4 regions of the Paenibacillus sp. P32E genome follow, and region 1 is predicted to be linked to each of the others. Evidence: riboswitches for the same ligand, from Rfam matches in the RefSeq annotation. Region 1 holds a riboswitch; each other region holds the start of a gene.

The links. Region 1 has a riboswitch for cyclic di-GMP ahead of A3848_RS31395 (anti-repressor SinI family protein). Riboswitches for the same ligand answer to the same signal wherever they lie in the genome.
Region 2: it holds a riboswitch for cyclic di-GMP, as region 1 does, so the genes downstream of both, A3848_RS31855 (choice-of-anchor A family protein) here and A3848_RS31395 (anti-repressor SinI family protein) in region 1, are expected to answer to the same signal.
Region 3: it holds a riboswitch for cyclic di-GMP, as region 1 does, so the genes downstream of both, A3848_RS25115 (thiamine pyrophosphate-binding protein) here and A3848_RS31395 (anti-repressor SinI family protein) in region 1, are expected to answer to the same signal.
Region 4: it holds a riboswitch for cyclic di-GMP, as region 1 does, so the genes downstream of both, A3848_RS31140 (glycosyl hydrolase) here and A3848_RS31395 (anti-repressor SinI family protein) in region 1, are expected to answer to the same signal.

What each region holds. Positions count from the first base shown of each region.
Region 1 is NZ_LVYY01000024.1:82,067-85,241, reverse strand. It holds gene A3848_RS20180 (TasA family protein) at 1-400, shown strand, start outside; gene A3848_RS20175 (helix-turn-helix domain-containing protein) at 797-1,129, shown strand; gene A3848_RS31395 (anti-repressor SinI family protein) at 1,223-1,378, opposite strand; cyclic di-GMP riboswitch class I at 1,407-1,500, opposite strand; gene A3848_RS20165 (2-oxoglutarate dehydrogenase E1 component) at 1,938-3,175, shown strand, end outside.
Region 2 is NZ_LVYY01000024.1:186,995-190,169, forward strand. It holds gene A3848_RS20625 (ASCH domain-containing protein) at 1-255, shown strand, start outside; cyclic di-GMP riboswitch class I at 1,372-1,462, shown strand; gene A3848_RS31855 (choice-of-anchor A family protein) at 1,545-3,175, shown strand, end outside.
Region 3 is NZ_LVYY01000046.1:113,901-117,075, forward strand. It holds gene A3848_RS25115 (thiamine pyrophosphate-binding protein) at 1-1,179, opposite strand, end outside; cyclic di-GMP riboswitch class I at 1,318-1,411, opposite strand; gene A3848_RS25120 (methyl-accepting chemotaxis protein) at 1,910-3,160, opposite strand.
Region 4 is NZ_LVYY01000001.1:275,010-278,184, forward strand. It holds gene A3848_RS00930 (sugar phosphate nucleotidyltransferase) at 1-1,085, shown strand, start outside; cyclic di-GMP riboswitch class I at 1,298-1,378, shown strand; gene A3848_RS31140 (glycosyl hydrolase) at 1,392-3,175, shown strand, end outside.

The sequences.
Region 1 (3,175 bases):
GCTCAAAAATGACGGAACCCTGGACATCGGCTCAGTATTGCTGAAGACCACTACAGAGATTACAGATACGCTCGGCGATAACAACGGTGTCGATCTCAGCAAATTCATCAAGGTTAAATTCCTGAAGAATAATGATAAAGGTACTATTCTCACACCGGAGGTTGTCGTATACGAAACCACACTGGATGCCCTGAAGAGCCAAACCCCCGATCTTGTAAACAATACCGGTCTGGATCAAATCTGGACGGAAGCCGACGGTATCAAAGCTCAGAGCAGCGACAGCTTTACAGTCAAGTTCGAATTCGTTGACAATGGTGAAGCACAGAACTATTTCCAAAAGGATAAGCTGAAGCTGACTTGGAACTTCGAGGCCAAACAAGGCCCTAAAAAAGATTATTAATTCATAACGGACTGCATTCTGAAGCAGCCTACCCTGATTCCGGAGCCGGAGCAGATTAGGCTGTTTTTTCTTTGTAACGATTGATTTTTGTCCATTTTACGGAAATTTGTTATACTGATAAAAAGAAACGGCTTCGCCGTCCTCCGAAAGAGGCGGTATCCGTTTCTCCATAAATAGAAGTACAATGTATAGCGTCAAGCATATACATTCTTATATTTCAATTGGAAACGGCTACGTCGTCTTTTACAAGCTTATGCTTCCGAAGCAGCAACACTACGTATCGCCTTCAAATAGCCGTTTCAGCGAGAAATATAAGGATGATTGATGGCATAGAACAGTTAAATCCTTATATTTTAACAATAAGTACGGAGGGGCGTTGTAATCGTGCCGGATAATATGGGAAGTCGCATCCACCAACTCCGTCTGGAAAAAGGCTGGTCCTTATCCGAATTAGCGGACAAGTCAGATGTGGCAAAATCATACTTAAGCAATGTAGAAAGAAATATCCAATCCAACCCCTCTATTCAATTCATCGAAAAAATCGCCGATGCGCTCCAGGTGTCTATCCACAGCCTGCTCTATGGCGAGCCCTCAGAGACTGACGAATCCGCACTAGATGGCGAATGGTTCCGGCTCGTTCAAGAAGCCATGGCTTCCGGCATAAGCAAACGGGAATTCAAAGAATTCCTCGATTATCAAAAATGGCGGCTGGAGCAAAAGGATCAATAACGGGCGGTTGTCCTAAGGCTCCAGCGATACAGAAAAGGGCACAGCGTCTGGCGCTGTGCCCTTTTCTGTATGTATTCCCGCAAAGTAAACGCCCTACATTACCTGCAACGTTGTCTTTTCACTTAAAAACTGGCGGATTTCATCTGCCCCGATGCCTGCTTTCTTCGCCGACATCAGCAAATACACCCATTCTAGATCCAGATCACCCATCAGCAGTTCTCCGTCATTCCCCTGGTTGGACTTATCCAAGATATCTCCTCCTAGAATTTTTGCGTCCCCAGGCAGTCCGGCCGTCGTAGTAGTTGAAGCCTTTCTACATTAGACCCGAGACTTTGTGTCCCTGCCTTTCAGCAGGTTTACCCTTTACTGGATCCTTTACATGAAAGGATCTGGTTAGAAAACAATGAAACCGTTATCCGCAATAACATTATATAAGTTCTCACAAGAAAAGTGTGTCGATTTATGGAAATTTTTTATGACAAGTAGTGCAAAAGAACAGTTTTTTTTGCTGGGATTTGTCCAATAGATATGACTTTAGGAACTGTTCATGAAGCCTTCGGTGGCATCCATGGGTAATTATTACCGCATCACCCTGTTCACATCCAGCTTCAGGTAACCGATATCCGTTTTTCATCATTTAAGGACTGAATCATGCCGTTTTGCGAACGGATTCCCCGAAAGTATGAATTGATTACACGCCTTGAAAGTAGCACAATAAGATGAGGAATGAAACCGCAACCATCGCAGCTCCACTGGGCGCCCAAGCCTCATGCCGCACGTGGAGTTCATCCGTTAGGAGGATGTATTCATGGCAGTTAAAGAGCCCTATAACGAATCCATTTGGAGTAAGTATCACGGCCCCAATCTGGGCTACATTCAAGAGAAATATGAGCAATTTGTTCATGATCCTTCATCCGTAGAACATCATTACCGCGATTTGTTTACCGTTTCCGGCCCTCCTCCGCTCGCTCCGGATGCCGTTCAGGCTCCGCAGCCGGCCCTTTCGGGAGACACCGAGTGGCTGAGAAAGGCCGTACGAGCTTCCAAGCTAATCGCCAATATTCGTATATATGGCCATATGGCCGCCAATATCGATCCGCTGGAGCAGGTTAACAGCCCTATGGCGAAATGGCTGGATTATGAAACCTATGACTTGACCCGCGAAGATCTGATTGCCTTGCCTGCCTCGCTGATCTGGGAGAATGCGCCGCCGGATGTTCATACCGCATGGGATGCCGTTCACCGGATGCGTCAGGCATATACGCAGACTATCGCCTACGAATTCGGACATGTGCATGACGAACAGGAGCTTCGCTGGCTGAACGGTCAGGCGGAGTCTACAAGCTCTCCCGCGCCGCTGAACAATACCGAGCGCAAGGAGCTGCTGAACCGTCTGATCCAGGTAGAGCAGTTCGAGACCTTCCTGCATAAGACCTTTGTCGGCCAAAAACGCTTCAGCCTGGAAGGCAATGACGCGCTGGTGCCCATGCTGGACGAGATTGTCCGTGCCGCCGCGCATGATGGTGCAGAGCATATCCTGATGGGCATGGCCCACCGCGGACGTCTGAATGTACTGGCTCATATTCTCGGGAAGCCCTATGATATTATTTTCTCGGAATTCCATCATTCTCCGAACAAGGAGCTTTTCCCTTCCGAAGGCTCCATGGGCATTAACTACGGCTGGACCGGCGACGTGAAATACCATTTGGGTGCTGACCGCGCCGTGCGCGAGGGCGAGACCGTCCGTACCCGTATTACACTGGCCAATAACCCGAGCCATCTGGAATTCGTCAACCCTGTCGTTGAAGGCTTTACACGTGCAGCTCAGGAAGACCGGAATTCCCCGGGTTTGCCGCAGCTCGACACGAACAAGGCCATGGCTGTACTGATGCACGGGGATGCCGCTTTTCCGGGCGAAGGAATTGTTGCGGAAACGCTCAACATCGGCAAGCTCAAAGGGTACTCCAACGGCGGTACGGTGCATATTATCGTCAATAACCGGATCGGATTCACTACCGAAAGTGAAGATTCCCGTTCCACCCATTA
Region 2 (3,175 bases), 100 kb from region 1:
GCACGGCATGGATACAGTGCGGACAACCTTCCTCTCGGAGCCATTATCGCTACAAGCCGTCTGGCCGACTGCTACCAGGTGACGAATGAGGATGCCGGAGCGGGCTGGCCGGGTGGCAATGAATTTGCTTTTGGCGATTATTCACAAGGGCGCTATGCCTGGAAGCTGGAAGAGGTAACGGCGCTTGCCCATCCGATTCCCGCAAAAGGCAGGCTGAGCTTCTGGGAACACCCTGTGCTGGAGGGAGAGCAGTGACCCGCTGGGGCTGTACAACCTTTTGGCATAATCGGAAAATTTATTTAGCAGCCCAAGCCATTATTGGGTATGAACCGGCTGACTCGCGGGTAATCTTCTTATAAGGCCGTTGGTGCAGCCAAGTGAACCCCGCGTGATCATCAGGATGATAAGAAAGGGCGTATGCATAGGAAATGGGAAGTCTCCTTATTGCGTGGCTTTGTATGCTGTGTTTGTATTTTTCGTTCGAGGATAAGGCGAGCCGGAAAATTATCTTTCCCGTGGCACTGGTCGTTTTTTTCGGAACCCTGGGCTATTGGAAGCTTTTAATGTAATCTTTATGTAATTATAAGCTTGTTTTCAGGTTAAGGATATATATTGAATGTACCAGACACTCCCCAGTGTTTATAGATAGCTTACAGGGTCCTGCCAACTCCCATGGCGAGGCCCGTTTTTTTATTTTGTTTGGATGACCCTAAGTATTTTTATACAAGAGGAATAAATGTGATATTTTTCACAATAAAATCCGAAGAATTATTATATATTAAAATTGAAATATTAAAGATTAAAGCGTAAGAAAATAAAGCACCCCAAAGAGGAGAATGATGATGAGTCATGAAGGAAGTCTCCGCCGTGGTTTGGTATTTGGTCTATTTTTGAGCATTCCGTTATGGATGTCGATGATTGGCTGGATTCAACTGCTGTAACATACCAATCAGCTATATTCGCATTGTCTGATTACGAGAGCGCATATAGCATACATAGAGGTGGATCAAGAACTGCTTACGGTTGTTTCCGTGGCAGTTCTTTTGTTATATTGCAAGTATGCAGAATAGTACTCGTATAGTTCAAAAATACTATTTTTTAATATTTTAAATTACGGATAAAATACAGGTTTGGGACGTTTAAGAGTAACTCTTAGATCTGATGCTATTCGTATCCCAGAGTGAAGCTATGGTGTGTGAAAGCTATAATCCCTTATGTATAAAGGGGTTGTCCATAATCTGTGTATGCCAAGCACTTGGGAAAATACTAAAGGAATAGATTGACAATAGGGGTATCTGAGGGATAAAATGGAACTAGTTCAAAAGTAACAATTGTCATAGACTACATAAGAATCGCCAAATTACACACCATCATGTATAAACGCAAACTGTTCGAAAGGACAGGACGCAAAGTCAGGAATCTAATGCCCGCAAGCAGGGGCTATGATCGTCCGGCCGCCGTGAAGCTAACCCTTCGTGGCGGTTTTTTTGTTGTTATATGTTTTTGGCGAAATCATAGAATAAGTTACTAGGAGGTGCATGCGATTGAAAAAAAGAACACAGAAGGCAGCAGCTCTGCTACTGGCAGGGGTGTTGGTATTGGGCAGTACGATTACCTGGGGATGGAACGTTAGCGCAGCGGCCAATATGCCGTATACCCCTACACCTGTTTTGGGCGTTGCCGGCAATTTTAACGCATTTATATTTGGGGATTTCACGCAATCTTATGATCAGATTCATGGAAGGCTTGCGGCTGAAGGGAATATTACTTTGCAAGGATACGGTGTATCCAAGGATGCGCCTGGCGGGGATGTGCTGGTTGCAGGCAAGAATCTCAGTCTAACAGACGGTACAATATATGGCGCAGCAGTATATGGCGGCAGTATAACCAACACACGTGCAGACCTTAAGGAAACTCCCCGGAAGGGAACCCCGATTGATTTTGCAGCCGAGGAACAGTTTTTGATACAACGTTCGGATGAACTAGCCGCTTTGCCGCAGACACAGCCTTTTGTAAAAGAATACGGGAAGATCACCATTAACGCTCCGGATTCCTATAATGTCATTCATCTAGCCGCTGCAGATTTAGCTGATGCCAATGGCTTGCAGTTCAATATAACTGGTGATGCCACCGTGGTTATTAATGTGAGCGGAAGCTCAGTGAAGATTCCTAATTTTCAATTCTGGGGAGGCAAACCCCGTAAGGTACTGTTCAATTTCTATGAAGCTGCTTCTTTGAATATTGGGAATACAACCATTGAAGGCACCATACTGGCTCCTCATGCCAGCGTCTTTTATGATCATGCAGAACTTCACGGCACTCTAATCGCAAAAGCTTTCAGTGGTTATGTGCAGATGCACCACTATCCATATGACGGGTCGGAACCACCTATAAAGCCAACACCAACACCAAGCGCATCGACGTCACCAACACCAAGCGCATCGACATCACCAACACCAAGCGCATCGACATCGCCAACGCCGAGCGCATCGACATCACCAACACCGAGCGCATCGACGTCACCAACACCAAGCGCATCGACATCGCCAACGCCAAGCGCATCGACGTCACCAACGCCAAGCGCATCGACGTCACCAACACCAAGCGCATCGACGTCGCCAACGCCGAGCGCATCGACGTCGCCAACGCCGACAGCGCCACCAAGCGCGTCACCAACACCGAGCGCATCGACATCACCAACGCCGAGTGCATCGGCAACGCCAACGCCGAGCGCGTCGACGTCACCAACACCAAGCGCATCGGCAACGCCAACGCCGACAGCGCCGCCAAGCGCGTCGCCAACACCAAGCGCATCGACATCACCAACGCCGAGTGCATCGGCAACGCCAACGCCGACAGCGCCACCAAGCGCGTCACCAACGCCGAGCACATCGACGTCACCAACGCCGAGCGCATCAACATCACCAACGCCGAGCGCGTCGACGTCACCAACACCAAGCGCGTCACCAACGCCGAGCGCGTCGACGTCACCAACACCAAGTGCATCGGCAACGCCGACAGCGCCACCAAGCGCGTCACCAACACCAAGCGCGTCACCAACACCAAGTGCATCGGCAACGCCAACGCCGACAGCGCCACCAAGCGCGTCACCAACACCAAGCGCATCGACGTCGCCAACGCCGAGCACGTCGACGTCACCAATACCAAGCACATC
Region 3 (3,175 bases), on a different contig from region 1:
GACAAAACTACCCGGTTTTTTCACGTTGTACCATTTCACGGCGTTGAAGCCATGGCTGCCGTCATCTACAAAAACGGTGTTGTTGTAAGGAATCAAATCGCTCAAGGTGCTCATGACCGAAGCTAGTGACAGCTTGGAGAGAACAGGCAACTCTTCCGCATAATGAACATCGGTTTCTGTTATATGTTTCTTTATAGCAGCTGTATCTATATTCTTTAGATAAAAAGCCAAATTGTCCCGTAAATCCCCGCCTATAGCGATGGTCTGTGAAGATAAAATTTTACCTACGAAGGTAGGGTCTACGTCAAATTGGATAAGTGTTTTCGGGTGATTTTCAGCCTTTAGATTGCAGATGGTCATGTCACTCAGACGTGATCCAAGCACAATGAACAAATCACTGCGGTTCAATAAATCATCACCATGCTTGCAGCCGCCAACACCAATTGGTCCATGATACAACGGGTGATCCCAAGGGATCGCACCTTTTCCTCCCGGTGAAGTAACGACAGGGATGTTAAAAGTTTCAGCCAGCTGAATGAGCTCTTGGTGTGCAATAGAACGGTTAACCCCTTTGCCGGCAATAATAAGAGGATGGCTGGAGGCATTAATAGCTGAAATCACACGTTCGAAATTAGCAGTGCTTACGAGATGTTCACGCTCAGGAATCACTATCCGGCATTCTTCCAGCATTTCCGTCTGCACATCAAACGGGATACATAAATGGACCGGCCCGCGCTGTCCGCCCAAAGCAATAGAAATAGCATGGTTAAATAAGGTGCTGAAATGATCACCTCGCTCCACCAGTTTACTGAAGAGTGTAGCCGGTCTGAACATGTCCGCCAGGTCAGCCAGATATGACGAAGAATCCTGGCACTGGGGAATTCCCAGCTCCTTAATAGATTGATGACCTGTAATGAACAGCACAGGCAGGTTGTTCGCTTTAGCATGTGCTGCAGCAGTAAGAAGATTGGTTCCGCCTGGACCTGAAGTCCCAAAAGCTACACCCAGCCTGCCGGTTTTGAGAGCATAGCCTGCTGCTTCGAACCCGGAGCTGGACTCATGTCTGCCAGGAATAAATTCAATCCCGTAATCGACCATCTTAAGAACTACGGGACAAATAGACTTGCCGATGATACCAAAGGAATGTGTTACGCCGAGGTTTCGTAGTGCCTCAGCCATATAATCTGCGACTGTTTTCAGATAATCCACCCACCCAATGTTTTTTTTTAGCAGAAATAGAAAACCTGCACTCACGAGAGTACAGGTCGGCTGCAATGAATAACCGTATAGAACGAGGTTTCCCCAGAGCTTCGGTTGTTCAGCAACCTGGCTGTCATGGTCCCATAAAAATGAGACTGTAGATCCATGGCTTTGCGTCATTCCCTTTCGGTGAATTTTGCCGTTATGATGTATTGGAAAAAATGCATATTTTTACTTTACAATATATTTCTAGCTCCTCTCTTGTCAATATATTTGTGCTGAAAAGCTCAGTTTTTGACGAAATTAACGAACAATGTCAATTGCAAGAAATGGTCCAGTTGAGTTGGAAAACAGGGCGAATCCAAAAAAAATTTAATGCAAAAAAGTCTTAATAATACAAATTGTGAAGAAACATTGAAACAGAAATATATCAGGTATATTGAACTATTCCTTTGTATGGAAATGGATGATTTGATTGGAATAATGGGGTGTACCCATTATTTATCTGGATTAATAAGGCTAATGAACGAAACACCCTTCAGATCCAATTGAATTCATTTTATTATTTCCATTAAAAATAGCGGAGAGAAGTGCAAAAGAAATAACGGTACTTGCTGCTGCCAAAAAACTGAATTTTCATAAAATAACATTGATTATTTTGTGAACAAAAAAAGACCGCTTCATATGAAACGGTCTATGAAAATGGAGATTAAAATTTGAAAATATGGATCGTTTTCTGGAGTTGGAATACTGCTTGCGTCATTTTCTCTGTTTCTTCAGCAACAGACTGCAGGGCATTTATTTGTTCGTTCATTGCTGCGGATACCTCTTGGGTTCCGGCCGCAGTTTCTTCTGTAATCGCAGAGATATTTTCGATAGCTCCAGAAATTTTTAACGCGCTCTCCAGCATGAGATCACTCTCAGACGAGAAAGAAGCAATTTGCTCGGTGATGTACTGAACGCTTTGCACAATCTGGGCGAAAATATTCGCGGTTTCAATGATCATTTCATTTTGAACTTGGACGACTTCCTCATTGATGGCAATATTCTCAATCGCTTCCTTGATATCGTTCTCAATACTGCGTACCAGACCGAATACTTCTTTGGTGGAGGCTGTAGATTCCTCAGCAAGCTTGCGGACTTCCTGGGCTACAACAGCGAAACCACGACCATGTTCACCGGCGCGTGCTGCTTCGATCGATGCATTGAGTGAGAGCAGGTTGGTCTGCTCGGCGATTTCTGTAATGGTTTTGGTGATCATCGTGATCCCCCGGGCATTATGTGATAGTGCTTCAATCGTATCGGCGACCTTCTGGGTAGCTTGTATATTCTTGCGCATGCCTTCTGCTTGAGTATCAACGGATTGGCGGCCTTTCTCAACTAATTCTAGCGTATGTATGGAACGTCTGTTCATTTCTTTGGTAGAGCTTGTGTAATTCGAAACCTTGGTTTCAATGTCTTTGATGGAATCGGTCATATCGGCGATGTCCACGGATATTTCATTTGCGCCGAGAGCCAGTTCATTGGAAGAGGAGGAGACCTGCGCCATTACGATTTTCAGATTCTGATTTTTGTCCTCGATTCCGCGGCTGGCATCCATGACATGGCGGGTAATCTGAGACGCTTCGGTTAGTATTTTCTTCAGCTTATCGATCATTGTATTGAAGGAGCGGCTGACTTCCCCCATGGAACCGTTCTCATCTGCCCGGGTTGTAAAGTCACCTTTGGCAATCGTATGGGTTACGTTAGAGATATCATCGAATGAAGATGTAAGCGTTCTCTCAATGAAGCGTGCGAGTGGGAAGGTCAGTGCAGCCAATACCGCAACCATTATAATGCCGATAATCATCTTGCCCATCACTACAAGTGTGATTAGTACAGGGACAGCGAATAAAGCGGCAACCAAGTAACAACCGGCTCTAATTCTCTGTTTTAACGGAAGCTTGTTCATCCAGTCCATCATAAAAAGTTCCCC
Region 4 (3,175 bases), on a different contig from region 1:
CTTATCTGTATTCCGTGGCAGGAGTGTCTCCCAGCGAGACAGTGGCCATTTTGCCGGTCGATCCTTATGTGGAGGCATCATTTTTTGACACCGTCGTCCAGCTTGAAGCAACGATGGAACAAAGCGGCGCAAACCTGGCGCTGATGGGGGTTGTTCCTGAGCTGGCTTCCGAGAAATACGGCTATATTATTCCTACCAGTGACGAGGCAGCGGCAAGCGGCTATCTGCAGGTGAGCCATTTCCAGGAGAAGCCGGACCGTGTACAGGCTGAAGAACTGATCAGCAAGGGCGCGTTGTGGAACTGCGGAGTATTTGCATTCCGTTTGGGTTATTTGCTGGATATTTTGCAGCGTAAAGGTCTGCCTTTGAACTATGAGGAGCTGCAGAAGCAATATAAATTGCTGGCTTCCATCAGTTTTGACTACGAAGTGGTAGAAAAAGAGGAGAAGATCGTCGTTCAGCCTTACGCCGGTTTCTGGAAGGATCTTGGCACCTGGAATACCCTCACAGAAGAAATGAGCAGCAACCACGTGGGTAAAGGGTTCGTGACTGCCGATTCTGAAGGAACCTGCCTGATCAACGAACTGGATATTCCGATTACAGTCATCGGTGCGAAAGATTTAATCATCGCAGCCAGCCCGGATGGCATTCTGGTCACTCACAAAGCCGAAAGCCCGCGGATTAAGGAAGTGCTGAAGTCTTTTGAACAAAGACCCATGTACGAGGAACGCCGCTGGGGCCACTATAAGGTTATTGATTATGTGAAATATGATGAGGGCAACGAGGTGCTGACCAAGCGGATTTTCATAGCCGAAGGTAAAAACATCAGCTACCAGCTGCATCACAAACGCAGTGAAATCTGGACGATTGTCAGCGGGGAAGCCAGCATTGTGCTGAATGAGAAGATGCATAATGTGAAAGCGGGAGATGTAGTGCGCATACCGGAAGGCACAAAACATGCAATCCTGGCGCTAACCGATGTAGAGTTCATTGAGGTGCAGACCGGTTCAGAGCTGGTGGAAGAGGATAATATCCGCATCACACTGGACTGGAAGGATATTGCTCTTCATCAATTCATTTCTTAAAATAGGAACGCTAATTGCGTTGTAAAATTCGACTGAATCGTCCCGGTTGATGTATAGGATGGGCCTAAACCTAGGGCTAAATCATCTATTTACCCAATTGTGTCAAATCCAAAACAGGTATTAAGAACCATTTATTAAGAAAAATTCATTAATGCTCTAAACTAAAAAATTAATAGAGACGATACTTACGGTAAGAGGGATAAATCCTTCCAAAACGAAAAAGGCAAACCTAATCGAAAGATAGGGACGCAAAGCTATAGGGCCTTCGAAAGAGTGGCAGCCTAGCTACCGAAAGGAAGATGAATTTTGACAACTTACCGTAATTCGCGTCTGCTGTGCACCATTGTAACTATTGCCCTGTTGTTGACCGTTGTACCACTGGGTTTGGGGGCTGCGCCTTCCACCGCAGCTGCTTCGAGTTCTTCAGCACCGGTTAATCCGGATGCTTCAGCTGAAGCTGTCAAGCTGCTTGACAATCTGTACTCCATTTCCGGAAAAGGCATTATCACAGGCCAGCATGACTACCTGGAGAGCCCGGATGAGTTCAGCAACAAACTGAAGGGAACCAGCGGACAGTTCGCTGCCCTCCATGGCTTCGAGCTTGGTGTGATCAGCGGCCAGTCGGAAAGTACTGCAGCAACTCAGCGCAAAAATGTAGTGAACAGTGCGATCAACTGGTATAAAAATGGCGGCATCGTCGCTATGACCTTCCATGAGCAACTGCCAGGGACTTCTTATCTGTGGTCCAATGTGCAGAAGACACTCAGCCAAGAGGACTTCAATAAGTATGTAACACCTGGAACAGCCCAATACAACAGCCTCATCGCCGATCTGGACAAAGTGGCGGTTTCACTCAAAAGCTTGCGGGACGCGGGCGTTCCTGTACTTTGGAGACCTTACCATGAAATGAACGGCAACTGGTTCTGGTGGGGGAAGAAGAACAATTTTGCGGAACTTTGGAATATTATGTATGACCGCTTTGTGGGCGTTCATCAATTAAACAACCTGCTGTGGGTATGGAACCCGAATGCTCCCAATGCCTGGTCTGATCCATATGAACTGACCTATCCGGGAGCGGATAAGGTAGACATCCTTGCAGCAGATATATATAACAATGATTATATGAACAAGTATTATGACGACCTGTTGAGTCTCGCCAACGGCAAACCCATTGCTATCGGTGAAAATGGTGAAATGCCAAGTACAGCCAAGCTCCAGCTTTCCCAGAGAAAATGGGTATACATGATGAACTGGGGAAAAATGCTCTATGAGAATAACAGTACAGATACCATCAAAAATTTCATGAGTGACAGCTATACAGTATCGCTTAATGAATATAAAGCGGAGGTAGTGCAGACACCTGCTCCGACTGCCACACCAACGGCAACGCCAACTGCCACACCGACTGCAAAGCCGACTGCAACGCCGACTGCCACAGCAACGCCAACGCCAACTGCTACGCCAGTACCTTTACCCACAGCAACGGTAAAGCCAATAACCACTCCGGCGTCCGGTGATAATGTACAAACGCCTGTTGTGAATGGCCTTCACGGAGAGTATTACAATAACATGACGCTTTCAGGCACACCTGCAAAGGTACGTGACGACGCGCTGCTTAATTTCAACTGGCGTCAAGGCTCACCGGACAGCTCCATAAAGGTAGATGGGGTCTCGGCCCGCTGGACAGGGAAAATCAAGCCTTTATACAGCGAGACCTACCAGATTATCACTACTTCTGACGATGGTATCCGTGTCTGGATTAACGGCACAGCCGTAATCGACAGCTGGACCAAGCAGAGCGGAACTGAACGTATCGGAAGTATCGCTATGACGGCTGGACAGCTCTATGATATCAGAGTGGAATATTATGAGAATGCAGGCGATGCCAACATCCGTCTGATGTGGCAAAGCGCAAGCCAGGTCAAAGCGACCGTCCCAACAAGCGCATTGTTTGTAAATACGTCAGCAGCCAGCGTTAGCAAAACCTCGTTGGCGCTTGTAGAAGCACCAACGCCGGTGCCAACACCGACACCAACGCCGGTGTCAACACCGACACCAACGCCGGTGTCAACACCGACACCAACGCCGGT